2 regions of the Flagellimonas oceani genome follow, and region 1 is predicted to be linked to the other one. Evidence: riboswitches for the same ligand, from Rfam matches in the RefSeq annotation. Region 1 holds a riboswitch; the other holds the start of a gene.
The links. Region 1 has a riboswitch for cobalamin ahead of GVT53_RS09140 (TonB-dependent receptor plug domain-containing protein). Riboswitches for the same ligand answer to the same signal wherever they lie in the genome.
Positions count from the first base shown of each region.

Region 2: another riboswitch for cobalamin. It lies ahead of metE (5-methyltetrahydropteroyltriglutamate--homocysteine S-methyltransferase); the one in region 1 lies ahead of GVT53_RS09140 (TonB-dependent receptor plug domain-containing protein).

Region 1 is NZ_CP049616.1:1,966,641-1,981,475, reverse strand. Features, by position in the region: gene GVT53_RS09170 (endonuclease domain-containing protein) at 1-338, shown strand, start outside; gene GVT53_RS09165 (6-phosphogluconate dehydrogenase) at 388-753, opposite strand; gene GVT53_RS09160 (DNA recombination protein RmuC) at 766-2,079, opposite strand; gene GVT53_RS09155 (ABC transporter ATP-binding protein) at 2,320-3,099, opposite strand; gene GVT53_RS09150 (FecCD family ABC transporter permease) at 3,099-4,130, opposite strand; gene GVT53_RS09145 (ABC transporter substrate-binding protein) at 4,131-5,282, opposite strand; cobalamin riboswitch at 5,338-5,571, shown strand; gene GVT53_RS09140 (TonB-dependent receptor plug domain-containing protein) at 5,641-7,503, shown strand; gene GVT53_RS09135 (S41 family peptidase) at 7,536-9,029, opposite strand; gene GVT53_RS09130 (RNA polymerase sigma factor) at 9,242-9,751, shown strand; gene GVT53_RS09125 (hypothetical protein) at 9,738-10,172, shown strand; gene GVT53_RS09120 (DUF4252 domain-containing protein) at 10,186-10,725, shown strand; gene GVT53_RS09115 (DUF4252 domain-containing protein) at 10,839-11,378, shown strand; gene GVT53_RS09110 (mechanosensitive ion channel family protein) at 11,504-12,319, shown strand; gene GVT53_RS09105 (DUF1963 domain-containing protein) at 12,707-13,534, shown strand; gene purB (adenylosuccinate lyase) at 13,592-14,835, opposite strand, start outside.
Region 2 is NZ_CP049616.1:2,140,757-2,155,591, forward strand. Features, by position in the region: gene GVT53_RS09840 (acyl-CoA dehydrogenase family protein) at 1-868, opposite strand, end outside; gene pnuC (nicotinamide riboside transporter PnuC) at 855-1,454, opposite strand; gene GVT53_RS09850 (autotransporter outer membrane beta-barrel domain-containing protein) at 1,731-2,711, opposite strand; gene GVT53_RS09855 (cytochrome-c peroxidase) at 2,716-3,768, opposite strand; gene GVT53_RS09860 (MbnP family protein) at 3,817-4,617, opposite strand; gene GVT53_RS21045 (hypothetical protein) at 4,786-5,154, opposite strand; gene GVT53_RS09870 (PAS domain-containing protein) at 5,235-5,726, opposite strand; gene metE (5-methyltetrahydropteroyltriglutamate--homocysteine S-methyltransferase) at 5,773-8,094, opposite strand; cobalamin riboswitch at 8,255-8,460, opposite strand; gene GVT53_RS09880 (hypothetical protein) at 8,568-8,813, opposite strand; gene GVT53_RS09885 (VOC family protein) at 8,842-9,264, opposite strand; gene GVT53_RS09890 (SRPBCC family protein) at 9,301-9,744, opposite strand; gene GVT53_RS09895 (VOC family protein) at 9,767-10,183, opposite strand; gene GVT53_RS09900 (DinB family protein) at 10,173-10,682, opposite strand; gene GVT53_RS09905 (dihydrofolate reductase family protein) at 10,684-11,217, opposite strand; gene GVT53_RS09910 (GlxA family transcriptional regulator) at 11,368-12,348, shown strand; gene GVT53_RS09915 (thiol-disulfide oxidoreductase DCC family protein) at 12,492-12,974, shown strand; gene GVT53_RS09920 (hypothetical protein) at 13,194-13,400, shown strand; gene GVT53_RS09925 (alpha/beta hydrolase fold domain-containing protein) at 13,620-14,081, opposite strand; gene GVT53_RS09930 (SDR family NAD(P)-dependent oxidoreductase) at 14,325-14,835, opposite strand, start outside.

The sequences.
Region 1 (14,835 bases):
CGAAATCTGAAGTACGGCTATGGCAAAAGCTAAAACGTGACCAGATGCACGGATACGATTTTCACAGGCAAAAGCCTATTGATGAATATATAGTTGACTTTTTCTGCAACAAATTACAGTTGGCCGTAGAGGTGGATGGTTATTCCCATCAACTTGAAGAAGTTTGGGAGAAAGATGTAATAAAGAAAAATCGTTTGAACGAACTTGGTATAAATGTGCTTCGATTTTCAGATGCTGAAGTTTTAAGAGATATGGACAATGTTTTGCGAGCGATTGAAGCATATATTTTTCAGTTTGAAGCTAATGGAAATACACCTCCCTCAATCCCTCCTTCCTAGGAGGGAAGATGTTTATCCCCTCTAGAAAGAGGGGTTAGGGGTGTGTCTTTTAATTTCTAAAAATCGGTGATTTTTCAGATTTCACTTCTTTGATAAAATATTTGGTGTCGCCCAACCAAAAAAAAGTGGCGTAGCGTTCTTTGTAGGTCACCTTGATGTATTGACCTTGGAACTCCTTCATTTTTTCAATGATTTCCTTTTCACCATCTTCCACGGAGAACGAAAACACATTGGTGCCAGATAATCCCTGACTGATCTGTCCTTCCCAGGTCTTTACCAAAACACCTTTTCTACTGAATTTAATGAGCTCTCCCGAACGATACCCCTCGCTGTAGGGCACGTAATAGATAAAGGTAAAATACCCCACAATGCCAATAACTACGGCTGCAATAAAAATGATCAGGAATTTTTTCATAATATGGATGGACTAGTTAAGTTCTTCTTGGTCGTCATCAAGGGCACGTTTTAATAGTTTGTCGTCGATACTTTTGCTGGCCTTCGCTCCCAAAGATTTCAAATTCTCCACACGTTTGATAAGGTTGCCCCGACCGGTCAATTTTTTCATGGCACTTTGGTACGAATTCTGAACAGTGCCTATTTGATTCCCAACTTTCAAAAGTTCGTCGGTTAAATTGGTGAAGGAATCGTACAGCTTACCTGCCTCTGTGGCGATTTCAATGGCGTACCTTTTCTGTTTGTCATTTTTCCAGAGGTTGTCCACCAATTTTAATGCGGCCAAAAGCGTTGATGGGGTCACAATGATGACATCCTTTACAAAGGCATCTTCATACAGATTGGGCTCAAACGCCGAAGCGATTGCAAATGCGGGTTCTGTGGGTATGAACATAAAAACGGTATCCGGGCTTTCATCTATCAGGAGCTGATAACTTTTCTTGCTCAGTTCGTCCACATGCCTTTTAATGGAGTCTATATGCTGTTTTAGGTGGATTTCCCGTTGTTTTTCATCTTCTTCCGATACATAACGTTCAAAATGGACAATGGAAACTTTGCTGTCCACAATCATTTTTTTGCCATCGGGCAAGTGGATCAGCACATCGGTCTGGTATCTTTTACCATCCTCGTCCTTAAAACTGTCCTGTAGCGTATATTCTCGGTCCTTGGTCAGTCCGGATTTCTCTAAAATACGGGTCAATATTACCTCGCCCCAGTTCCCCTGCATTTTCGAATCCCCTTTTAAGGCCTTGGTCAGGTTTTCGGCTTCTTGTGTTATTTTCAGGTTTTGACTGCGCAAATCCAACAGTTGCTGTTTTAAGGCGGCGTGCAGCCCAAAATTTTCTTGCTGCGATTTTGCGACTTTTTCCTCGAACTCCTTTATTTTTTTATTGAGGGGGGTAAGGATGTTATCAATATTTTCCTTGTTGCTTTTGGTGAATTTCTCGCTTTTCTCGTCCAAGATTTTGTTGGCAAGATTTTCAAACTCCTTGGTGAATTTTTCCTGCAGTTTTTCCAGTTCTTGCTTTTGTTCCAGCAGTTTTTCTTCCAGATTGTCCGATTTGGATTCTTCTCTGGCCAAAGCAATTTCCAGTTCTGACTTTTTGGTCTGAACCTCCCGTAATTCTTCCTTCAATAAGGCTTCGGTTTCCTTGGATTTGATTTCCCTGTCCTGCCAAACACTTTCTGCGGACTTGGTTTTTAGTTTTTGAATGTACACCCCCGCAAATAGCCCAACGGCCAATGTGATGATGAAGCCTATGATAATATAGATAAGTTCTTCGCCCATTAAAAAATTTCTGAAGGATAAAGATAACGGATTACAAAGATAATATGTCATTCTGCGAAAGCAGAAATCCACAAAATGAATGTTGAAATTTGTCAGTTCGAGTGTTTTTTGGAAAAAACGTATCGAGAACTAAAATTTCAAATCCAAAAACTAATTCTCGATACAAAATTCCCTTGGAATTTCACTCGAATTTACAGTTCTTGCTAAAACGAACTTTCTAGATATAACTATCTGCAATCTCTATTTTGAAATCTTAAACGAACCCGTTTTAGCATCAAACTGAACCATTTCCGAAGGAAACAAACGGTCAAAATGTTTTTGTTCGATAAGTTGGCAAGGGTCTCCGAAGGGATTGCCTTTTCCATCCAAAATCAATATGCGGTCGCATAACTGAATGGCCAATTCGATTTCGTGGGTAGTGAACAGGATGGTTTTCTGTTTGTCGTGGGCCAATGCTTGAAGCATTTTGAAAATCTGCACTTTGTGGTACAAATCCAAATGCGTGGTGGGCTCATCCAACAAAATCAAGGAAGTGTCCTGTGCCATCGCCCGTGCCACCAGCACCCGTTGCAGCTGACCATCACTAAGCTCGTGGCACTTATTGTTGCGAAGTTCGCTCAACAAAAAAGCTTTCAAACTAGTTTGGATCTGTTGCTTGTCTTCTTTCGTCAAGGTGCCCAACCAATTGGTGTAGGGTTGTCGCCCCAAGGCAATCAATTCCTGTACGGTCAGGTTTTTGGAAGCAGGCTGCTCCGTCAATACCACGCTGAGTTCCTTGGAAAGGTCGGAGGAGGTGTATTTTTCCAGACTTTGGCCTTTCAACCGAATGTTTCCATCAAGTTTAGGCTGAAATCCCCCCAAAGTGCGCAACAAAGTTGATTTTCCGATGCCGTTGATGCCCACAACCCCGCATAGCATTCCAGTTTCCAAATCAAAATTGATACGCTCAGCGACTGTTTTGGAGTCATACCCGATGGATAAATCAGAAATTGACAATATGTTTTTTTCCGTTTTTTCCATCAAAACATCATTTTACGTTTACGAACCAAGAGCCAGATGACCACAGGAGCCCCCACTAAAGATGTAACGGCGTTTATGGGCAATACGCTGGCGGAATTGGGCAATTGCGCCAAAGTATCGCACAGCAGCATTAAAATGGCGCCGTAAAGCATTACGGCAGGAATCAATACTTTGTGTTCCATCGTATTGAAAATTTGACGGGTAAGATGCGGCACGGCCAATCCCACAAACGCAATGGGACCTGCAAATGCAGTGATACCACCTGCCAATAATCCTGTCGCGACAATGACGGTCAATCTGGATTTTTTCAAGGAAACACCAAGACTTTGCGCGTAGTTTTCTCCCAAAAGAAAGGCGTTCAACGATTTTATGGAGATAATACTCAGTAAAACACCTAGTGCGACAATGCCCCCCAACAAAAGCAGTTGGTTCACAGATAGATTGCCCACACTTCCGAAGGACCAAAAAATGAAACGTTGCAGGTTTTCTGCTGTGGAAAAATAGGCCAGAACGCTAACAATGGCCGAGGTAATGCTCCCGAACATCAGCCCTATGATCAACAGCGCCATGGTATCCTTCACCCTTTGGGCAACTATCATTACAATCAAAAGGACCAAAAAACTACCGATACTTGCGGCAATGGCCAAGGAAACATCGCCCAGAAAGGTAAATGCGCCATATCCTGTCAATAAAGTGATACCCATCAAAAGTAAAGCGGCTCCCAAACTGGCCCCCGAACTGATTCCCAATACAAACGGGCCGGCCAAGGGGTTCCTGAACAGGGTTTGCATTAAAAGTCCGCTCAAGGAAAGTCCGGCCCCGACCACAATAGAGGTAAATGCCTTGGGTATCCTATAATCCCAGATAATGTATTCCCACGAAGTGATTTTCGGGTTTTCTCCGAACAGGGTGGACAACATATCCGCGAAAGGGATGTTCACCGACCCCGAACTCACATTTAGGAGCCAAGCGCACAACAAGGCCAAAAGCATTAGCAAAAAGGAGAACCGATATGTTCGCGGCCCCTGCATTTATGGCAATGGTTTTATGAATTGCAGTTCGTGTTCCGGCAATAATTCCGGATGCAATATTTTGATGAGGTCCCTCAACACCACATCGGGGCGGTGAGGGGCCAACTCATAAAAAATAAGCCCTCCGGTTTCACCTTTGTCAATGGCGTTGGAATAGACGTGTTTGGTTTTAAATGCATCAAACTGTTGATGGTGCGTATTGGCCTCGGCCAATTCGGAGTAAGTGGTCACTGCTGATGGATTGAACCAATATTCAGCATCTTGGGCTTTTTCCAGGACCGACTCCAAACTGAGTCCTATGCTTCCGGTTTCATCAGTATCGGACCAAATATAATCGGCATTGGCATCCTGCAAAAATTTGGCCATCCAACTATTCCCACCGGCCACGTACCAGACATCTTTGTACAATCCGCCGGTTAAAACCGTTGGTTTGGTCTTTGCTTTTTGGGCAATCTCTTTGGCTTTTTTGTATGATGATTCAACCGATGCAAAAATACTGTCGCCCAAGGCTTCTTTTTGAAAGAAAGGAGCGAAGAATTTTATCCATTCCGCTTTTCCCAAAGGTGTGTGCTCCACCCAGTCGCCATTGTAGACTACTGGCGTTCCTGATTTTTCAATAATATCGTAGGCCTTGTTTTCATTATTGATGCTGAACCCGACAATCAGTTGTGGATTCAAGGCAAGCACCATTTCCGTATTGAGCTTATCGTTCATCCCCAAATCTTGGATTTGTCCGCTGTTCACGAGTTTTCTAGCTTCTGGGGAGGAGATGTAATCCGTATTGGGGAATCCGACCACGGTAGGGAGTTCCCCCAATTGTTTAATGGGTTCAATATGGGTTGTGGAGGTAAGCACTACTTTTTCTACAGGTGTTCCAATGATGGCATCATAAGCATCTCTGGGAAAAGACATGGCGGCCAGTTTTTCTTTTGGCACCAAGGCGTATTTATAATTGTCCGCTCCCGGCCACGCGTTGGATACTTCTATAACCGTAATGTCACCCTCATGTTGCACCGTGAAACCCGTTGCATGTGCAATGTTCGAAACTGTGTCATTTTTCTGAACAGGTTGCTTTTTTTCTGCATGTTTGCATCCCATCAAACCCACCAAAAGGAAGCTCAGGAATAGAATTGACCTTTGTTTTGTTGCCATACACCAAAAGTAAGATTATTTAAGTTTTACGGGAAAAGATTAAACAGTTTGATTAGCTTTGGCCTCGAATTTTGGTTCGCACGGATGTTTCCGTGGGATTAAAAGGGAATCCGGTGCAAAACCGGAGCTGTTCCCGCAACTGTAAATGTATGTGCCGAATCGGCACTGATGTTTTTTGAGCATCAGTACGTAGTAGGCGATTGTCTCTTCTTCAAAGCCACTGCCCAATGGGTGGGAAGGTAGGGGGCAAAACACAAGCCAGGAGACCTGCCAGATTCAAACAAACAATGTTAAACTTTCGGGATAAAGGTTTACGTATGGGTATCATACTATTCTCCCGTTTATTCAATTAAACGAAATGAAAAAAAATCATTTATGGTTAATTACCGCCCTATTGGCGGGGAAGGGCATTTTTGCGCAAAATGTACCGCAAGATTCACTTAAAGTGCAGCAACTGGACGAGGTTGTCGTAAGCGATTCAAAATTTGAATTGAAAAGAGAAAACTCAGGAAAAACAGTAATCAAAATCACTGCCGAGGAAATGCAGCGCAACCAAGGCAGGACGGTTGCGGAAATCATCAATACCAAAAGTGGTATCGAGATTGCCGGTAGTCGCGGCCGTGACGGCGACGTGCTTGGGGTGTATGCCCGTGGTGGTCGTGGGCGTCAGGTCTTGATCATTATTGATGGTGTCCGTGTGCAGGACCCATCAACATTTTCTGCCGAGTACGACCTTCGTTTGCTTTCGCCCAACACCATCGAATCCATAGAAATCATTAAAGGAGCGGCAAGTACTTTGTACGGTACCAATGCGGTTACGGCGGTGATCAACATCACTACAAAAAAAAGCTCGCAAAAGAAGATTGCCGGTAATTTTGAAACGAGTGTAGGAACCAATCAAACGGCGGATGACCAAAATTACAATCTTGGAAGTATTCAGAATTACGCCAATGTGAACGGGACTTTGGGCAAGTTCAATTATGGGGTCGATTTTTCCAACAGATATAAAAGTGGATTGTCGGCAGCGGTGACTCCCGAAAACGAAGAGGATATTTTTTCCCACTTTAGCACCAATGTAAAGCTGGGCTGTCAGTTTTCGGAAAGTTTTGGAGTTCAGGTTTATGGAAACCAAACAAAGTTTAAGAATGAATACGATGCCTCGATGGCCGAAGCTCCAAATTTGGGCGAGAACGAGCAGCAGCGTGTTGGTCTTTCCTCCGAATTGAGCTATGGCAAAGGTTCTATACACTTGAACACGGCGTTTACCGATTATGAGTCTGTGGCCAACGATACCTTTGGTGAAAGCATTACCGAGGGAAGCAATTGGGTATTGGATGTCTATAACAAATATGTTTTTGGTGAGCAATTCCACACTGTTTTAGGGGTGAACTATATAAAGGATGAAGCAATATTCGCTGATGAAGTTGATTTTACCATCGTCGACCCTTATGCGAATGTGGTCTATGTTTCGGACTTTGGCCTGAACTTGAATGCCGGTGCACGATTGAACACTCACTCCGAATACGGAAATCATTTTGTGTACAATGTGAACCCATCCTATGTGTTTGATACGGAAAATGGATATATAAAATTGATGGGGTCGTATGCCACATCGTACATTACCCCTAATTTAACGCAATTGTTCGGTGCTTTTGGCGGAAATCCCGAGTTGGAGCCGGAAGAAAATTCGACCATTGAAGGTGGTATTGAATTTAAACTGGACCATACGTTCAGAATCAGCACGGTTTATTTTGATAGAAATGAAACCAATGCCATTGGATACGATGCCAATTTTATGAGCATCAATGTGGCGGATGAAATCGATGCCAATGGGGTAGAGGTAGAGGCTACGTGGTTGCCCTTGAGTAATTTTAGTGTCAACGCCAATTATACCTTTACGGAACGGAAAGGGGACAATGCCATCCGTATTCCAAAACACAAGGCCAATGTTTCTTTGTGGTATCAGTTTTGTGAAAGCACCAATGCATCGTTGGATTATGCCTACACCGGGGAACGTTTTGATACCGATTTCAATACCTTTTCGGATATCGCTTTGGAACCATTTTCCTTGTTGAACTTTTCCATCAGGCACGAGCTGATCAAGAACAAACTCAATGTGTTCGTGAATGCGGACAACTTGTTGAATGAAGATTATAGGGAATTGCTTGGCTTCACTACCCGAGGACGAAACTTTAGGGTTGGTCTCAACCTAAACCTTTAAAAAAGAAAAGCGGCCGATCGGCCGCTTTTTTATTACTTGTTCAATTGTAATGGGTTTTCCAGATACATATTGTCTTTGACCGGAGTGTGCAGTCGTGAACTATCAAAATATGCTGCGGGCATTTTCACGGTAAAGTCCGTTTTTGCGGAAACCCCGGTTATTTCTTGAAGGGCGCGGGCCAAGAGAGGTTCGTTTACATCCCCCAAAACACCAAGGTTGGTCAAATCTTCGCTTAGGGCAATATCTGGAACCAGACCGCTGGTATAATCGGAAAATCCATCCGCATTTTCGTTTCTGCCCACTAAAGGCTGCAATCCCCAGCTATTTTGTGAATTGATATTGCCTTCTCGATCACTGTTATAGATAAAGGAATTGCCAGGGTCGTCGACCAAAGTAATTGAAAATTCATTTTTTCCACTGGTAACTTCCCCAATATGAATAACATCCATGTACGGGGCAAGACCGTTCATAACAAGCTCGCTTGCGGAAGCGGAACCATTTGTTGCGAGCACAAATACTCTGTTCAAATTAAGTGAATTGATAGCTGATTCTCCAGTAGTATTTGCAAAATAATCCGTAAGATCTTCTTCGGAAAACTCAGCTTGAATCTTATCGTTCCATCGTTGTTTAATGTAAACATCGCTGGTATTGGCACCATAAATCATGCTTGCCAAGAGGCGAGAGGTGTTTACACTTCCGCCCGGATTGTAGCGGACATCCAAAACCAATTCTGTAGCACCCTCGGCCTTAAATTTTGCAAAAGCATCATTCAAATCTTCATTAAAACTGCTCAAAAAACGGTTGTACATCAAATAGGCAACCTTAGTGCCGTTTACGTCCAGGGTTTCTGCGATCAAAATAGGGTCTTCCACTTGGTTTTCTACTTTGGTCAGGGTTACCTCTTTTGCACTATCGGAAATGGTATTGTTTGATACGGTAGCCATTCCAAGTGTGTAAGTGCTATTATCGCCATATAACAGTTCAATATAATTGCTTACGGTGAGCTGCACGCCATCCACTCTTGTGAAAAATTCTCCTCTGGATATATCCTTGGTAGCAGCATCGGAATCGGGCCAAACGTATTGTACAAACCCAAAAACATCGTTGGTGTCCCCAATTGTGCCCAATCCAAACTCCAAGCCATTACTTTGGGATATGCCCGAAAGACTGTTCACTAAATCTTTATAGTTATCATTCTCAGAGCTGAAACGGTCAATAGCGGCATTTGAACCCACTATTTCCCTATGGTTGTTACAAATACTGTAATAAAAATTTTCCGGATCGGGATAAGATTCTAAAAATGCGGTGTATTCGGCATTGGTGGTGAACCTGTCATCAGCAAGGTCAGGTACATCAGCTTGCCAAAAATACCACAGGTTCATGGCCCTCCACATAAAATTTTGGGCAGCCACATCTGCTGTTGGGTCTGGGTTAGGGTTTGGACCGGGTTCAATGCCATTGTCGTCATTGCTACAGGATGCCAGCAACAAGGACAATCCTAAAAACAGGAAATAATACTTTTTCATAGCTTAATTTTTAATGAATTTACTCAAATTTTGTTCCAAATTTATCAGAGGTGTAGGTTGGATTGAGTAAAATTACATGGTAAACCATGCAAATTTCCTTTGCAAAATAGGCTTATATAGGCAGATAGCAAATTTTTTGTAACAATTTTCGATATGTATCGTCTGGATAGTGTAAGTCGATATTAACGGCACAAAACAACTAAGACAACCAAATGAAACAAACAGAATTTTTAAATGTGGTATTGCCCTTTCAGGACAAACTGTACAGGCTCGCAAAGCGACTGTTGGTTTCCAGGGAAGAAGCGGAAGACGCCACTCAGGAAATTTTGTTGAAGCTTTGGTCAAAGAACGAGTCCATGTCAAAGTACAAAAATGTAGAGGCCTTTGCCATGACGATGACCAAAAACTTTTGTTTGGACCGTTTAAAGTCCAAGCAAGCAGGAAACCTAAAATTGGTCCATAGTAACTACAGCGATGAGAACACCTCCCTACAGAAACAATTGGAGGCCGAGGACAGCATAAGTTGGATGGAACGGATTATGGAGGAACTGCCAGAACAACAAAAAATGATATTGCAGCTACGGGATGTAGAGCAATACGAGTTCGACGAGATATGCGAACTCTTGGACATGAAACCCACAGCAGTGCGCGTAGCACTGTCGAGGGCGAGAAAAACAGTTAGGGACGAATTAATAAAAAAACACAGCTATGGAATTGGGTAACATAGAAAAAATATTGGAGAAGTATTTCGAGGCCACTGCAACAGTGGACGAGGAAAGAACACTTAGGGCGTATTTTTCACAAGATGAGGTCGCACCTCACTTGGAGCAGTACAAACCTATGTTCAACTACTTCTCCATGGCGAAGGAAGAAAAGTACACCAAGCAGGTACCATTAAAACCTAGAGTAAACTATTACAAGTGGCTATCCGTTGCAGCGGCAGTAGTTTTGACCTTCGGTATTTATTTTGGTAATCAGTACCAAGAAACAAAGCGTTTGGAGGAACAAAAAGCGGAATACGCTTACCAAGAAACCAAAAAGGCTTTTGAACTCTTAGCAGAAAATTTTAGCCGCGGAACAGAAAAGGTGGCCTACTTAAAAGAGTTCGAAGAAGCGAAAGAGAAAATTTACAACAACAATTAAAAAACGAAACAAGATGAAGAAGTATATTTTAATCACAGTAATGGCATTGTTGCCCTTGGCAGGTTTTTCACAATCCCTTTTTGACCAATTTGAGGATTTGGATGAAGTTACATCCGTAGTGGTGAACAAAAGTATGTTCAACCTGCTGGCAAAAATCGATGTGGAGGTCGATGACCCCGAAGCACAGGATTTTATGGATATTGCAAGTAGCCTGAAAAGCCTGAAGGTCTTCACTACCGAGGACAAGAAAATAGGAGAGAACATGAAGTCTTCTGTGGACAGCTATCTTAGGTCTTCCAAAATGGAGGAATTGATGCGGGTTAAGGACAAAGATGCCAATGTCAAGTTCTACATTAAAGAAGGCAGGGATGCCGACCACGTTAGCGAACTGCTTATGTTCGTGACAGGTATGGGAGATGTTGAGGCGAACGGCAGAAAGTTCGAAACGGTCATCCTGTCCCTTACCGGGGATATCGACCTGAACAAAATCGGTTCGTTGACCAAAAAAATGAACTTGCCCGAAGAGCTCAACGAAGCAGGGAAGAAGAATTAATCATACCACGGTTGACAATAGTGGGTCGGTGATTGTAACAAAGCACAATTAAAGCCAACTAATTATTGTCAACCGATTTTTAGGTTACGGAATCAATCAAAAACATAGAAAAGATGAAACATATTATTAAAACCATGTTGGTGGCCGGAGCGGTACTCTTAGCTTCATGCGCATCGCAGCCAAGTCTACAGGAATATTATGTGGACAATTCGGAGAATCCCAACTTTTTGTCCATAGATGTTCCGGCGAGCATCCTCAAATTGAACGAGGAGGAACTGAACCCGACGCAAAAGGAAGCCATCGAATCGCTTCGTAAGTTCAATCTGTTGGCATTCAAGAAAAATGCAGAGAACGAAGTGGAATACGAAATGGAGAAGAAAAAAGTACGTGAAATCCTGAAAGGGGATGACTTTGTGGAATTGATGAAAATCAATTCAAAATATGGCAAGGGCGTCATTAAATACTTGGGCGATGAGGATGCCATAGATGAGGTCATTATTTATGGGGATAGCGACGACAAAGGCTTTGCCTTGGTACGCGTATTGGGAAAAAACATGAACCCGGCGCATATTATCCAATTAATGCAGGCCATTCAAAAATCCGATTACAAAGGGGAAGGACTTGGTGAAATAGGGGATTTTCTAAAAGGCTGAAACCAACGGTAACAAGAAAGTTTTACAAGGGCGACAAATGTCGCCCTTTTTTATTATTGCATAAAACGTGACCTTGTTTAGTATCTTAGTGTCTCATAATAAGAACACTAACAAAACCAACCCCTATGGAAAAAGCACAAGAATGGTTCGATTACGCAATTGAATTGGCAAAAGAATTTGGCCCCAAACTGGTTACCGCCCTCATCATTTATTTGGTGGGAATGTGGGTGGTAAATAAAATAATCAAGGGTACCCGAAAGGTGATGTCCAAAAGCAAGTACGACCAATCCCTGCAGAAATTTTTACTGAACCTGTTTTCTTGGGCGTTAAAAGTGTTCTTGATAATCATAGTAATTTCCAGACTGGGGGTGGATGTTACCACTTTTGCCGCGGTCATAGCTGCTGCGGGTCTCGCGGTAGGTTTGGCGCTGCAAGGTTCGCTCTCCAATTTTGCGGGAGGAGTGCTCATCATGATTTTTAAGCCGTACAAAATCGGCGACCTTATCGAGGCACAAGATGTTTTGGGCAGGGTAAAGGGCATCGAAATATTCACCACAAAATTGGTTACCCCTCAAAATAGACTGGCCATTGTTCCCAACGGTGCCATGGCCAATGGAAACATCATCAATTATACCGCGGAAGGAAAAGTTAGGGTCGATACCGTTATAGGGGTAGGATATGACGAGGATATCAAAAAAACCAAAGAAGTACTGTTAAAGGTGTTGACCTCGAACGATAAAGTGCTCGAAGATCCTGCACCCTCCGTAAATGTTTTGGAACTGGCGGACAGCTCCGTGAATTTTGCCGTACGTCCCTTCTGCAAACCGGAAGATTATTGGGATGTTTATTTTGCTACCTATGAAAACAGTAAAGTCGCTCTTGACGAAGCAGGTATTGAAATTCCTTACCCGCATCGCGTACAGGTGCAAAAAGGAGGTTGATTATCTCCGCTTCCCTTAAGATATTAAACCCCAGTGTAATTCGCCGGGGTAATTTGTTTCAACTCAGTTTTAATATCATCTGAAACGTTCAAGGTCTCAATAAAATCTGCAATTGATTTTTGGTTGAATTGGTGTAAGCCCATAAAAAAACTGAGTATTCCTTGACCTAAAGGCTTTAGTTGGATTTTATTGTATAAAATTCTAACTTCACCATTGCCTGCCAGCTTAGAGGCATCTTTTTCACTAAAATAATAGCGTAGATAAATTAAGTTCTATAGTTGCAAGTCATTACCTCTTCATAAGTTAATTTCAGCCAATTTGAGACTGAAATAAATTTTACTGGAAGGTCTGCGTAAATTGCCGCTAGGAAATAAATCTAGATTATGGATGGCAGGGAACTTTTTAAATAAATACCATCATTTAATTAAAAAGCGGACGAAATTGATTGCTAAGGACCAAGAAGGTTGGTCCAAGGATATATTGGCTACCCGTTTTGGTGGTCAACCTGCTGGAAAAGTTGGAATGGAATGGCCAATTTGTAAAGCATGTGAATGGCCTATGACATTTATTGGACAAGTCCATTCCTCTTCATATTTACACGCTTCTCCATTCCATTTTTTTTCTTTTTTTTATTGCCACTCATGTAATACTGCGCTATCTCGAACATCGGTATCGTTTAATGATGAAACGGAAACGGCATTAGGTTGGAAAATCTTTGCATATGAAACATTAAAGACCGAAGATGCCTTTTTAATCCCTTTACCGGATTACGGTGACCCTAAAGAACTACTGATCAAAGAGCAGCAGGTGGAGTCGATTTTGGAAGATAGTTTTCCGGATTTTGTAGGGTTTGAATTGTACATACCCGTTATTTGGAGCGACATGAACAAATTGATTGACCCTGAGACAAATAGAGTTACAGGGGAATATTGGGACAAGGTGGACAATATTGAAAAAGCTGCCGGTACCCTGGTTGGCTTTAAGCAAAACCCACATTTGAGAAATAAAGGAGTTATGCTTGGGGGTTATCCATATTGGTGCAACGGGCCAGATGAGACACCTAGTTGTACCATTTGTGAATCCCCAATGGAGCTATTATTGCAAATTTCACCTACCCAAATTGTAAAATATAATTGGGGGGATTGCTGGACTTCATATATATTTTATTGTTCCAAACACAAACAACAATTTGCTTTATGTTTTCAAGGAACCTAGGTTTTGGAAAATAAACCTAACGGGAGAGTCAATACAATTCGCTTTTATGGAGCCAAACTAAACCCCAGTGTAATTCGCCGGGGTAATTTGTTTCAACTCAGTTTTAATATCATCTGAAACGTTCAAGGTCTCAATAAAATCTGCAATTGATTTTTGGTTGATTTTTTCGTTGGTACGCGTCAATCCTTTTAGAGCTTCGTACGGGTTCGGATAGCCTTCCCTTCGCAAAATGGTCTGGATGGCCTCGGCAACCACGGCCCAATTATTTTCCAAATCCTCTTCGAACTTGGATTGGTTCAATACCAACTTGTTCAAACCTTTCAAGGTCGATTGAAACCCAACAAGGGTATGCGCGAACGGCACCCCGACATTTCGTAAAACAGTGCTGTCCGTAAGGTCGCGTTGTAATCTAGAGATGGGCAATTTCGCCGATAAATGTTCAAAAACCGCATTGGCCAAACCTAAATTCCCTTCAGAATTCTCAAAATCAATGGGGTTTACCTTGTGCGGCATGGCCGAAGAGCCTACTTCCCCCTTTTTTATTTTCTGTTTGAAATAATCCATGGATATGTAGGTCCAAATGTCCCTATCCAGATCAATCAAAATAGTATTGATTCGTTTTAGACAATCGAACAAAGCGGCCATATGGTCGTAATGCTCAATTTGGGTGGTTGGGAAAGAGTGGTGCAACCCCAGTTTTTCCTGAACAAATTGTTTGCCGAAAGCCCTCCAATCAATTGTTGGATAGGCAACTTTGTGAGCGTTGTAGTTTCCGGTGGCACCACCAAACTTGGCAGCGCTCGGTATATCGTTCAATAAATTGAACTGCTCTTTGAACCGTTCCACAAAAACATCGATTTCCTTGCCCAAACGGGTAGGGGAGGCAGGTTGACCGTGCGTTCGGGCCAACATTGGGATGTTTTCCCATTCCTTGGCCAGCTCCTTCAATTTTTCAAAAACCTCCAAATAGGAGGGTACGTAAACATCGTTCATGGCTTCCTTGATGGATAGTGGAATGGCCGTGTTGTTGATGTCTTGGGAAGTCAACCCAAAGTGGATAAACTCCTTGTATTTTTGAAGGTTCAGGGCATCAAACTTTTGCTTGATAAAGTATTCAACCGCCTTTACATCGTGGTTGGTGGTTTTTTCAATATCCTTGATGGCCTGTGCATCTTCCGTAGAAAACTCTTGATAGATTTTCTGCAATTCAGGAAACAGCGCTGTATTGAAATCGGCCAGTTGCGGCAAAGGAATTTCACAAAGTGCGATAAAATACTCGATCTCTACCTGAACACGGTATT
Region 2 (14,835 bases), 170 kb from region 1:
CGGATTTTGAGGCTTCATCGTGCACTTTATTTATGAATTTTTCGGAAAATGTATCGCCTTGTGCTACATTTTTTTCTATTTGTGCTGCATATCCCATCAACAATGAACCAGCTATTTCGACTTGGGCCAGCAATTGGCGGATAGGTTCTGTGGAACCGCTTATTTTTTTTGACTCTTCCAGAAAATGTTCGGCCATTCCCACATAGTTGACCCATAATGTGAGGTCTGCAAAAATGGAGAAATGCACCTTGAAAATTGGGTGCGGCCGATGCACTTCATTGTAAACAAAACTATACTTTTCGTGAACCCACTGCTTTTCTACTTTAAATGATTCCGTTGCAGTTGCCTTTAACCCCATGGTTTCCCAATCCGGTATAATTTCCACTTGATTTTTTTTCAGCACAAAGGAGCGCACCATTGGCGTACCATCTTTTTGAACAATATCCTTACCATTTTCCTGAATTTTTGCATTCAAGGTAAAATGGGTAAGGTAAGGTGCCCCAGTTGCATATTTCCAAGTTCCTGAAATAATGTAACCGTCCCCGTCCCTTTCAGCGGTTCCAAAAACTCCGCCGCTTCCTCCAAAGCAAACGGGACGTTCGGGGTTCGTAAAAATATCGTCGGCCACGCTTTTCTGTAAATTGCCCACGAAAAAGTTGGCTCCGCTGCACAGGGTAACGGTCCAGCCCAGGCTGCCATCCATTTTGGCGAGCGACCGCAGTTTTTCCAGACCTTCGGAAAAGGACATTTCCAGTCCTCCAAAACATTGGGGCACCCAAATATTCCAGAGGTTTTCCTTCGCGATCCACGCTAAAACTTCATCGCTGAAAATCGACTTGCTGAAATCCAATTCATCAGGCTCCTGCATAGGCCTCGCTGTTATTGTTGTCTATTATTTTTTTCCATTTGATATACCCCGAAATTGCAACGGTGAACAAAAAAGCGGTCAAGCCGGCATAAATGTAAAGTTCTTTATAAATGAGCAAGGGTATGGATATAATATTGCTGATGTTCAGATATACCCAATTCTCTATTTTTCGTTTGGCCATCAACCACATACCGGCCCATGCAAAGGCACAGACCACGGCATCCCAATATGGCACATCGGAATCTGTATGTTGCCCTAGCCAATAGGCCATCAAAATAAAACAGCCCAGTACAATGCCCGCAGCTATGCCATGCTCCTTTTTGGTAGAGTAAGAGATGGGGGCTTCTTGTTTTTGTTTGCCCATCTTCCAATAAAACCAACCATAAATACTCATGACCAGATAATACATATTGAGCAAAATATCGGCATATAATTGGGATTGATAGAGCACCCAGACACTGATGAGAATGGCAACAATGCCGAAAAGGTAATTGTGGATATTGTTCTGTCTGGCCAATAACACCTGAACCACCCCAAAAAGGGTTCCGATCCATTGTAAAACCACGAGTTGAGAAAAGTATTCCATTTTTTTAAGTAACCTATATTTAAAATCATGGGTACCCAAATTGGAATACGGGCAAACTTGCCTAAATCCCTACGCCAGCATTACCTGGATCAGGTGCGAAGTACTCGACTTCCGGGTATGATCTCAGCCCTAAAGGGGGCACCCCATGTTGAACAAAGATATTAATTACGGGCTAAATAAGGAGGTTAATCAATAGTAGTTTCACATAAACCCACTGGGGTGTTAATTATCAAAAGAGTACCAAGAAACAAAATGCTTCCCGGCACTCTGTATGTATTAAATGTTGATATTCAAATAGACCGAAAATCTACTCTTTACCTCAACCTTACCATTGTTCAAATCTTGGGCAACGGGCAGCATCGAAGACAGCCCCAAGGCATATTGTCTGTAATTTACCTCAACCCCCAACCTACTGAAAAGGGCATTTCCGCCTGTGTCGTTCACTTCAAACCCAAACTCCTTGTTTTTCTCAAAATGTTCCCCACCAATTCCAGCCTGGGGCGTTAAAGCGAAATTGGTTCCCAAATAATAGGTTTTATAGGCATTTAGCGCATAGTTGAACTGGTTTCCGAACCTATATTCTTTATCATTTTTGGTTTTGATGGTGTAGTTGACCATGGCAGAAAGACCCCAATTACGATGGGTAACGCCGTAATTGGCCCCCAAAACATAGTCCCAGCTCCCTGTGCCCAACTGAAAACTTGGGTTGACACTTCCTTCGAGGTTTTCTTCATCGAACTTACCGGTCGGCATTTTTATGCCTCCTCCCAATTGTAAAGTGTGCTGTGGTTCAATAGAAATGATACTGTCCGGTGTTTGTTTTAGGATTTGATAAAACCCCAGGACAGTGGCATCCCCCAATCCGTTGATATGCTGCTCCGTATTGTCCGAAAATTCCCTGGAATGGAATTGATAGGGCATCACCGCATTGATGATCAACCTTTTTCCAACCGGGATTTGTGTCCATAATTGTATGGTATTGAAATTTTCATCAATCCACGGCGAATTGGAAAAGATTCCATCGCGTGACCTATAGCGTTGTCCAATGTACCGAAGCCCTATAAAATTGTTGTTGAGCCCGGTGCCAAACCCCATACTTCCGCCATTGCCACTACAACCGCAAACATCGCAGAAATCATCAAATTCCATTGAGGTGTATGAAACGGTCCGGTAACAAAGTTTTATGGGCATCTCGCTTGCTTGCATTGTATAAATGCCCATCATAATCAGTAAAGCTGCTGTTATATATGTTTTCATAAAATCAGTATTCGGCGAAACGTTCGTCATTAATAAATTCTTCATCGGTGAGTGTGCCCAAAAATGCGATCAAGGCCAGTTTTTCGGTATCGTCAAGGGAGATTCCAAGACCTTCTTCAGTTTTGAGCAAGGGGTCCAAAGTAGGCGAGTCCTGTACGCCGTTCTGATAAAAATTCAGCACAGATTCCAAACTCCCGAACCTGCCATCGTGCATGTAGGGTGCGGTAAGGGCCACATTCCTGAGACTGGGCACCTTAAACTTATACGTATCGTTGGTGCTGCCGCTTACTTCGGCGCGTCCAATATCGTTCAGGCTCGAATTTGGAGGAAGCCCATTGTTCCTAAAACTTCCATCGGAAAAAAGGTCCGTGGTATGGCAGCTTGCACATTTTTCCTGAAAAACATGCATTCCTTGGAGTTCTTGCTCCGTTAAGGTGACACCATCTTCGTTTCGCACATATTTGTCATATTTGGAGTTATAGGAAACCATCATCACCATAAATTGGGCAATGGCCTTCAAAAAGTTTTCGTGGTTGACGCCCCCTTCTTCAAAGGCTGCTTCGAACTCCTTTTGATACTGACTATCCGCCCTTAATTTTTCCAATACGCTCGTCATGGTCTCACCCATTTCCACTTCGTTTGTAATGGGAATTATGGGAAATAGGTCCAAATGACTGGTTGCCCCGTCCCAAGCAAATTCGGAGAAAAAGGCCATGTTGGCTATCGAGGGCGTGTTCCTTGTCCCCTCTTTGTCGTCTATACCGTGACTGAATTGATGGCCATGGTGCGTAAAGGAGAATCGTTGCTCATGACAGAAGCCGCATGATATAAAACCATTCGCGGACAGTTTTCCGTCGTAGAACAACTTTTTGCCCAGCTCAAAGCCATATTTGGTCGGTGGGTTTTCTTCCACATTGTACACCATGGGCGGAAAATTGGCAGGTAAGGTAACGGACAAACGCTCGTTATCCTCAATGTCGATATACTCCCCATTGTCGTTATTACAGGCTCCCAGCATCAAAAGTGGTATTGCCCAAAAAAGATACTTTGTTTTCATACTTTTTGATTTATGGGCCGTCCATAAAAGGACGGCCCAAAGTATCTTTTAATGTGAGCTTCCATCTCCATTGTGAACATGGTCCACACTGAACATATTTGAAGTATTCACAGCGATTTTTGGTGATTTTTCCTCACTCACCATAATCACGGCCTGTTCTGTTAGCGATATTTTGTTGTCCCCGTCCAAAATATTGCCTGCATTGACAACAAGATGAATAATTGGGGTCATGTCATCGCTTACCAAAGCTTCGGTGCCCAAACTTAAGGTAGTCTCCTTATAGTTGTCCAAACTGGAACCGTGGCTTCCCATATGGATTTTAAAATCTGTGGCCTCGGTTACGGTCGTAGAGGTAAAAGAGCCTTCAAAGTTCAAAAATTTATAGCCTGCTTGCCAAGACCACATCATGTTGGTGCTTTCTGCCTCTGTCAACAAATCGCCTTGGCCTTCGGCCCCCAAAAGGTATTTTTCTTGGTCCACACCTATACCAAAGGTCATAGTGGTATATCTGCCGGCAGGGACATCCATCAAAACCACTTCGGTATTTCCTGTTTCCTCGCTGGTTATAAAATAGCCTTGGTCCTTGGGATAGGTAAATACGTTCCCTTGGGCATCGGTGAGCCTAAAATTGCCCACAATGTAATTGAGACGGTCTATGGTCAGGGTCTCATTTTGGGAGTTGGTGTACGAAGAGCCCAAAATAAGGTCATCCCCGGCAACGCTGTTGTCAAATTCGATTTTAACCATTCCCGATCCCGTTAGTTCGTCTCCGGAAGAGTCATCATCACTACAAGAGATTACAAAAACAAATAAGAACGGTAAGATGGATAATTTATATAATGATTTCATTTTTAATTCAAATATTAAGGTTATGGGAAATCCTTTATAATGGTTTGGATTTCCTGTTAAAATTAATTGCGCAGCATCGGATGGTGCACGGTATGAACATCACCAAATACTTTGCATAGGACTATGATCCCAAAATGGGAAATAGCCTTAGAACCAATAAAATTTGAATCAACAGTTGGGCGGGTGAAAAACAGATTGAGCGAACTGCCCGGGATCACTCTGTATAAATTCGGGCAACTTGTTCGTTTCCGATATAATTTCCACAAAATCACAGAAAAGGATGTTCACAAAACCGATTGGATATTCCTCTAAATTAATGGATGGCAAATTTTGCCTTTTCTCGTCCTGTTCCTCTTGTAACATTTTGGCCAAATAACACTTTCCGTTACAATCCAGCATGGGCTTGTCCTTGTTCACGCAAAGGTATTCCGCAATATAATCTTGGTTCACCACATATTCGAACACGGGCATAACGGGCCGTAACATGGCCATTACATATAAAAGTGTGAATAGTATGGGGAGACTGCGGTTCGTCAACGAAAGCGATTATTTAGTAGGGCAAAGATAAAACAGGATGGCAGAAATATTAAGAAGATCGGGCAAATTAATTTTCTTTTTTAAGCGGCCAACAATTCCCGCTCCAACGCAATAAAATGGGTCAGCTGTTTTTTGGAATCATACAATGGGATTATTTTTATTCGGCACCGGTAGGCCTCTCCATTCTTTCTATAATTTAGTATGGAGCCCTCATAGCCGTGTTCGGTTTTGAGCTTTTCCCTAATTTTCTGTTTGGTTGCTTCCGATGTCTTTTCTCCTTGAAGAAAACTAGGTTTTTTGCCCAGTGCATAGTTTTTATGGTAGCCTGTCATTTCTGTAAAACCATCATTTACCCAGACTATGGCCTGATTCAGGTCGGTAATGACCAAAGCTTCGTAATCCTCGGTTTTTATAATATGCTGAATGTTGTCGCCAATATTATTTCTCAATATTGATCTCATCTGCTTTAGTTCAAATTCCTTTCTAAGCTGCCCCATCAACTTGTGATAGTTTTCGAGATAAAAATCGAAACTGAGCAATGGTGAAATGCGGATGTTACTTTCGTTTACCATATTCTTTTTGTTTAAGGGGCCGATACCAGATCGGCCCCGATCAGTTTTAATTTGATGGCTGGCCAACAGTTTCTCTCATCTGCTGTGCTGCGGAGACCATTACCTTTAAGGCGTTTATGGTTTCCTCCCAACCTCTGGTTTTTAGCCCACAATCCGGGTTTACCCACAATTTGGATGCTGGCAGTACATGTTCTGCTTTTTGTAATAGTTTGACAATCTCCTCTTCGGACGGAACCCTTGGCGAATGAATATCGTACACTCCCGGGCCTATATCGTTGGGATAATCAAACTCGTAAAAAGCATCCAACAGTTCCATCTGGGAACGGGAACACTCTATGGTTATCACATCGGCATCCATGTCCGCAATGCTCTGGATAATGTCGTTGAACTCAGAGTAACACATATGGGTATGAATCTGGGTGGAATCCTTCACACCGCTCGTGGACAGTTTAAAGGCTCCAATCGCCCAGTCCAAATACCTTCCCCAGTCCTTTTTACGCAGGGGCAGCCCTTCGCGAATTGCAGGTTCATCTACTTGGATAATACTGATACCTTCCTTTTCCAGATCCAGTACTTCGTCCAAAATGGCCAATGCAATTTGCTCGCAGGTCGCGGAGCGTGCCTGATCGTCCCGAACAAACGACCATTGCAAAATGGTTACCGGTCCCGTGAGCATTCCCTTTACCGGTTTATCGGTCAACGATTGTGCAAACGAGGTCCAAAATACCGTCATGGGAACAGGTCTTGAAACATCCCCGTAGATGATCGGTGGTTTTACACAGCGCGAACCATAACTCTGTACCCAACCGTTCTGGGTAAAGGTGAAACCTTCCAATTGCTCCCCAAAGTATTCCACCATATCGTTACGCTCAAATTCTCCGTGCACGGGAACATCGAGACCTATTTCTTCCTGTAAACGAATGGTCTCGGTTGTTTTTTCCATCAAAAAACCCACATATTCCCGCTCTTGAAGTTCTCCTTTTTTAAACATCGACCTATTTCGCCTTACCTCTTGGGTCTGCGGAAACGAACCAATGGTAGTGGTAGGAAATAGTGGCAATTTTAAATGCTCTTCCTGAAGGATCTTTCTTTTGGCAAATGGCGATTCTCTGTAATAGTCTTTTTTCTCCAACTGTTCCAGTCGGTGTTTTACTTTAGGTTTATGGATCAACTTGGAACCGCCTCTCCTTTCCATCGAAGCGGCATTGTCCAAAAAGAGCTTTTGGGATCTGTAGTCGGGACTTTTTGCCAGTATTTTCAAACTTTGAAGCTCCTCCAGTTTCTGTTTGGCAAATGCCATCCAATCCTTTATTTCGGCTGAGAGTATCCTTTCGTTTTCTTCAAGCTCTAGATCATAGGGAACATGAAGCAAGGAGCAGGACGGAGAAACAATGATACGTTCTTCGCCCAATTTTTCTTTGGCTTTCTGAATGAACTGCAATGAAGTTTCAAAATCATTCTTCCAGACATTGCGTCCATCAACAACCCCTAAGGACAAGGATGTGTTTTCTTTGAGCTTTTCCGATTCCAAAACGTTATCCAACTGACCCTGTCCCCGTTTCAAATCCAAATGAAGGGCACAAACTGGCAGATCTAGGACGGTATCCAGATTATCGCCATAGTCGCCAAAATAACTGGCCAATAGGATTTTTAGGTTTGGAAATGATTCTGCTATTCCGTTATAAACTATGCCAATGGCTTCCTGTTCTTTACTTGAAAGATCAGTAGAAAGTATAGGTTCATCAAACTGGACCCAAGTTGCACCTGCATCCAACAGCTCTTTCAAAATAGAATGATAGACGGGAATCAATTTCTGTAAAAGGTCGAGCCGATGAAAGCCCTCCTCCTTTTCCTTGCCCAATAATAGATAAGTCACGGGGCCTAGGAGTACTGGTTTGGTGTGTATGCCCAAATTTTTGGCTTCTTTGAACTCCTCTACCACTTTTTGCGAAACCCACTCAAATTCTTGGTCTTTTATAAATTCAGGAACAATGTAATGGTAGTTGGTATCGAACCATTTGGTCATTTCCATGGCGATGACATCCACTCCATCCTTTTGCAACCCCCTTGCCATTGCAAAATATAGGTCCAAAAGGTTTTTGCTTGACTTCTGAACGTTTTTGTAACGCTCTGGGATGGCCCCGACCATTAACGTGGTATCCAAAACTTGATCGTAGAAGGAAAAATCGTTGGATGGAACAAGGTCGATTCCTTTCTCTTGTTGAAGCTTCCAGTTTTCCGCACGTATGCTTTTACCGGTTTCGACAAGGTCTTCCAAAGAGATTTTGTTGGACCAATACTTTTCGCAAGCCCTTTTCAGCTCACGGTGGGCCCCAATTCTTGGGTAGCCCAAATTGCTTGTTTTCATTGCTAAAGCTTTTATAAAATTGAACAATTAGATAAAAGCTCCTTAGCTCAACTTCGCAATGCCTCAAACAAGAAGAACGGGAATGGAATTTGCCCAAGGTTCCGGGTAAATTTCAAACGTTCGACCTGCCCTTTACGCGAAGGCACCGTCAAAATCCTACAAAGTAGGAACGATCTAGGCAGGTATCCTGGCTTGTCCGATCTTTGCCGCCTTCTCATCCCCTGTATCAGTGGACAATGGCACACTTGGCAAAAACGTACTATCCCAAAATGGAATCGGACTTACAGTTGCGCGTCAGCTCGTGATTTACACACGATTCCCTTTTAATCCCGACACTTGTCGAGAACCTCTATCGTTTTGATAAAGAAATTAAGTAAAGAACTTATTTAGGTGTAAATGTATGCAATATTCTTTTTTCTTGTTCCATTCGCGCTCTTTCTTTGGATAGTTGGTTTATCCGAAAGCCCGAAAACTCATAATATTCTGATTTTTTCCCCGTATTTTTCCATAAACGAGATGATCCGTGCTGAATCCAAATTTCCCCCAACGTTTTCCACTCTTAGGATATTGTCGCAATCCTCGAGGTCGAAATTAATTTCATAGTAAGGGAATTCCTTTTGGAGCCTGTCCAAAAGAAATTCCCCTTTTTCAATCGATGTCACCGAGGTAGAAAACACTTCCACTGTTTTTGTAGATTGCTCGATAAAGCTGTTGTGCATAGCGGTTTCTGTAAATTTTGAAAGATTACTAAAATTCAGGATTATAATTGATCATCCAATGAACACCGAACCGATCCACGAAACTTCCGAAGTAATCTCCCCAAAATTGATCGGCCATGGGCATTTCTATATGACCATTTTGGGAAAGTCCATTGAACAAACGGTCAGCTTCTTCTTTACTATTTGGATGCAAGGACAAGTAAACATTGTTACCATTGTTCAGGGAATGGCCCATGGAGGGCAGAATATCCGACGCCATTAATGTGATGTCCTCGGAAATAGGTAGTGAGATATGCATGATGCGGTCCTTTTCTTTCGCTGGTATTTTATCACTGTCCGGTGCATCGCTCATTTTCATGACTGCCGTAAAATCTCCACCAAATACCGATTTGTAAAAATTAAAGGCTTCCTCGGCATTTCCGTTAAAATTTAAATAAGGGTTTACTTTCATTGTTTAGGTTTTATAAGGTTAATATGAAATGTGCATTTATGGTAATGATTCGGCCAGTTCTTTAATTTTTTCTAAAGCTTTGGGCCATGCTTCTTCAAAAAGATCCTTGTACTCCTCCAACATTTCCATTTCTACCCGAAGTTGGGTACTGCCATCGATTTCTTCCAAAGTATATTCTTCCCCGGCACCGGCCCACTTTTTGGCCTCTTTGCTTTCAAAATTTTCGATGCCGCCCTCTACCACTCCCAAATGTTCGATGGTCATTCGTTGGTTGAGAACATTTTTTTTGATACGGCTCACCATCCCTCTCCCGTCCGGACCTATAAAATAGGCTTTGCTCCCCTCCTTCCAATCCGTTTTGGCCATGGAGCCTTCTGCAAAAACGGCCGCCCACTGCCGGTAGGTATTATCGTTCCAAAGTATTTTCCAAACTATTTCAGGCGCTGCCTCAATAGTTATTTTAAACTTCTGAATTTCCATTATTGTTCTGAATTTTAACAGGTTATTTATTTAAATTACAAAATAAGTTGAATAAATGTCCATCCAAATCGGCAAAAACACCAACGTAAAAACCGTTTTCGTCGTAGAACTTTTTGCTGTCTTTTCTGGGGTCGTACCGAACGCTCCCTCCTATCTTTTTCACTTTATCCAACCAATCGTGAATCTCATCCTTGCTCTCTGCGGAAAGGGTAAACATAATTTCGTTGCCCCGGCTCAGATCGGCCATTTCTCCCTCAAGACTTGTTTTCAGTTTTTCCTTCTCAAAAAAGTGAATCACAAAATCATCCTCGCCAAACAGAAAGCTTACCAAATCCTTTGTAGGAACTCCATTTTGTTTAATTCCCAGTGCCCGATAAAACTCCTGCGTCCGTTCCACATTTTCTACGCCAAGGTTGGCCCAAATTCTTTTAGGTGTCATTTTTTAATATTTTAATGGTTTGCTCAAGTTGATGGACATGGCGGCGGGTATGCACCGTGTTAAAGCCAATCCACTCGAGACGGGTAAACGGGCCGTATTCCGGGATTTCAAAATCCAAACAGGTTTTTGATAGGTCCATATCCTTACAGTTTTTGTTCACCCATTGAATTTTTTGCTGTAAACGGCCCAAAAGGTTTTCCTTGTCAATAGGCCCATTGGCAGGTAGCACTGCTTTGGGGGAATCCATTTTTATATCAAAATTTAAAAAGAGTTCCCGTATCTCTCCCAATTTTTGGTCCGGTGGTCGCCGGGTTTCCCTAACCTTTCCCATCAAAATATGGGATACGTTATACGATTTACACAGATGATCGCCAATCTGCCCGGCCGTCCAACCATTTTCTGACGGTTTGCGATTGAGTTCTGCATCGGTCAGTGAGGAAAGTAGCTTAACGAGTGCCGATGTTGCGCTATCATAATCTTTTAAAATGGTTTTCTCCATGTTATTTGGGTTTATAGGTAAGCAGTACATTACCACAGGCAAACGCCTTGGCTCCCACCAATTTTAACTGTTGCTGTTTTTGGTTCTGGAACAATGGCGTTCCCTTGCCCAGAACTACCGGATTTACAATTAGCCTATACTCATCTATCAGGTTATGTTCCATAAATGATGATGCCAGATCTGCCCCGGCGAACAGCACCATATCCTTTCCCTGCTTTGCTTTTTCGTTTTCTATGGCTTCAACCAGGTTTTTGTTTACCACTCTTGCATTCATTTTTGCTTCCCGTAGTGTGGTGGAGCATACAATTTTTGGGGTTTTGTTCATGATATCGGCAAACTCCCCTTGCTTTTGGGGCCAATAATCAAGCATTAGCTCGTACGATTTTCTACCGTAGATGAAGGTGTCCACAGTTTCCATAAAGTCCATCATATAGGTCTGCATCTCATCATTCCAAACATGCCATTCAATGTCATTGTCCATGCCTTCGATATAACCGTCAACGGATATCAACATTGATAATATGACTTGTCTCATCCTTTTCTTTTTGATTAATATTCAATGGGTTATCAAATATAAAAGTACCAATCCGTACTTTGGGGGTATAATTACGTCAATATGGCGGGTTGATTGCGACAGTGCTTTACCATATCTTTGAATGTATACCAATCCATTGATTTTCAGAAAATGAAACATATCTCGATTCTTGTTCCCGAAGGCGATTCGAGCCTGAGCAATTTGGAGGCTACCTTTAAAATGTTCAACATGACCAATGATGCCCTTAAAAGGTCGGGCAAGGGCCCCTTGTTCTCCACCCATCTTGTTGGCACGCACCACAGCTCAAGGTTGAGCAATGGTATGTTCAGCATTATACCCGATTCAACGATTGGTGAGATAGATAGGACGGACCTGATCATTATCCCGGCCATACATGGCGACTACAACGAGGTGGTGTCCAAAAACAGCGCATTTATTCCTTGGATCAAAGAACAGTATGGCAAAGGTGCCGAAGTGGCAAGTTTATGCATCGGTGCGTTTATATTGGCCGGCACTGGCCTGTTGGATGGAAGGGAATGTGCCACCCACTGGTTGGCTGCAAGCGAGTTTAGGGAAATGTACCCGCAAGTGAACTTGATAGATGACAAGATCATAACCGACGAGAACGGATTGTATACGAGTGGAGGTGCATATTCCTCCTTGAACCTTAACCTTTATTTGGTGGAAAAATTCGCAGGCCGCGAAATGGCCGTGCTCTCTTCAAAAATTTTTGAAATTGATATCAGCCGGATGAGCCAATCGCCCTTCATTATCTTCAAGGGCCAAAAATCGCACAACGACAAAGAGGTGCTCAAGGCACAGGAGTTTATAGAACAGAACTATCCCGAAAAAATTACCGTGGACGAACTTTCGGAGAAAGTCGCCCTGAGCCGAAGAACTTTTGAGAGACGTTTTAAAAAAGCTACATCGAACACAGTTATTGAATACCTGCAGCGGGTTAAAATCGAAGCGGCCAAGAAAGAACTTGAAAAAGGGAGAAAAACGGTCAATGAAGTAATGTACGAGGTCGGTTACAACGACCCGAAGGCCTTTAGGGATGTTTTTAAGAAACATACACGGCTGACCCCCTTGGAATACCTGAACAAGTATAGCAGAATCCATTCCATCTAGCTATGGAAACCCGTTAAACTTTAACTGTAAGCGGTAAAATGTTGACCTTATTAAAGCTGCTCTTTTTCTCCATTATTTTTTTTGGTAACTTTTTAGTTCAATCGATTTTGGCCTTTTTGCCCATATGACAATAGAACACTTTTATGGAACTTCCCACTTTTTCCACATACAGACCAACTGCCCCTTTGCTGATATGGGACGGGCAATGTGGGTTTTGCAAGTATTGGGTGACCCGATTAAAGCATCTTACGGGAAGTTCGGTCCTCTACGCCCCCTACCAAGAAATTCATCAAGGCATCAAAGAAATATCTGAAAAGAAGTTCCAAAAGGCCATACGCTTAATAGACACCAATGGTAAAATTTATAGCGGGGCAGGTGCGGCCTATAAAACGTTGGAAAAAAAGCCCACATGGGCCTTTCTCATTTCTTGGTACACTACATATCCCTTTTTTAGGGCAATCAGTGATATTGTGTATCGGTTTGTTTCAAATCACCGCTCTTCCTTATTCAAAGTGAGCAAATTTCTATTTGGTGAAAATCCTATCAAACTTCATCATTATTGGATATGTTATCTTGGCATACTCTTGCTTGTTGTTATACTTCTGCTGAATTCGATTCTTACATAAATATTGATTTGTAACGCTCTTCAAGGTTAAAAGTCCAACCAAAATTCTTGTGATAGCGATAATTTTTGTTCCTATCAAGGCAATTTTTTTGACTTGCCACAATTAGTTTTTAAAAAACAATGATTGTTGAATCATCTAGAAGCGTTGCCATTTACACAAACTATCTCAAATTATTAAAGGGCAAGTAACATGGAACATCGCTTTTTAAAAAAAATTAAAATGGAAAAGAAAGGTAAAAAAACAGACTGGGAGGCGAAAGACAGTGCACCGATGCCGACAAAAGGGAGAAAAGGTGCCAATTTTAGAAACCAGACCACAAACAGTCAAAAGAACAGGTTTCCCTGGGTGATAATTGTTTCCATTTTGGTGATACTGGGCATTATCGCTTTTATTTTACTCTTTGTTGAAGGTGTAGCCACAAATTAGCAATTTTAAGAGCGAGACATTTACTGAACTCAAGAGCTTTTGGATGGTTTTAAATGAATTCAAACCTTATCAATCCCTTTAAAATTTAAATTGTTCTTGACTTACCTTTTCACTTAATAATTCTTCTTTTGAGTTGTCTTGGTCAACAAAAGACAAGGGCCGGAATCATTCTTCCAGCCCCTATCGATCAAAACCACACCCAACATCAATGGTTCAATGTTATTTCAAGTATTTTTTCAGTTCGGCTGCGGCGTGGTCCAACATCGCCTTTGTGGAAGGTTGATTGGCCAGTGCGTTCAACAATCCAAAATCATGTATGGTGCCATTGTAACGGACCGTGGTCACTTCCACTCCGGCCGCATCCAATTTACGGCCATAGGCCTCTCCTTCATCCCTAAGAATATCGTTCTCGGCCACCAAGATCACTGCGGGCGGGAGTCCTTTTAATTCATCTACACTTGCCTGTAAAGGTGAGGCGTAAATAGATTTTCTTTCTTCAGGGTCTGTGGTGTATTGGTCCCACATCCATTTCATTACCGGTACGGTCAAAAACCTACCTGTGGCGAATTTTTGATAGGACTCTTGGCTAAAGGATGCATCGGTAACGGGCCACAATAAAATCTGTGCCTTGATTTCAGGTCCGTTCTCGGCCTTTGCCTTAAGGGCCGTCACAGCGGTCATGTTACCACCGACACCTTTTCCAAAAAGCTCTTGTTGGAGAAAATGAGCCAGTCAATATGGAACAGCCTTCCGGATGCGTTAAAGTCGGAAACCAAATACCGAAAGGTGAGGTGGGACGACTCCCCTTATTTTTCAAAAAAGATTAGATAAATTTAGTTTTCTGAATAGGTAATCACGTAAAAAACACGTTATCAGCCATTAAAATTTCTAAAATTCATACTTTGATGTACTTTTATGGAGCACTTACCCATTCATCGGATTTCTTTCGATAAGGCCAATAAACTCATCCTTGATACCGTCGCAAATAATTACGGAGTTATACGTACAATTTTTCATGTTCACCGGGTCAAAACTGTACATTTTGATTTTTGACGGCTTAAACTCCTTGCACTGCAAATGCGTAAACATGTTAAGGGCCGCTTTTGAAGTGGAATAAGCGGTAAGGCTATAATTTGAATAACAAAAGTCTTCGTCCTTCATTTTATTGATGTCGCCCAAGGAACTGGTGATATTGATGATTCTCGGGTCGTCACTCCGGTTCAATAAAGGCTTAAGTGTTTGTATGGTCCGAATGATTGAGAAAAAATTGATCTCGTAGACCTCCTTGATATCCTCTATATTGATCTGATCGATCTTGTGGCCAAAACCGTTGACGATTTCGGCGTTATTGATCAAAAGGTCCAATTTGCCATAGGATTCATCCAGGGTATTTTTCAATATCCCCAAACTGGCCTCCGAGCTGAAATCAACTTGC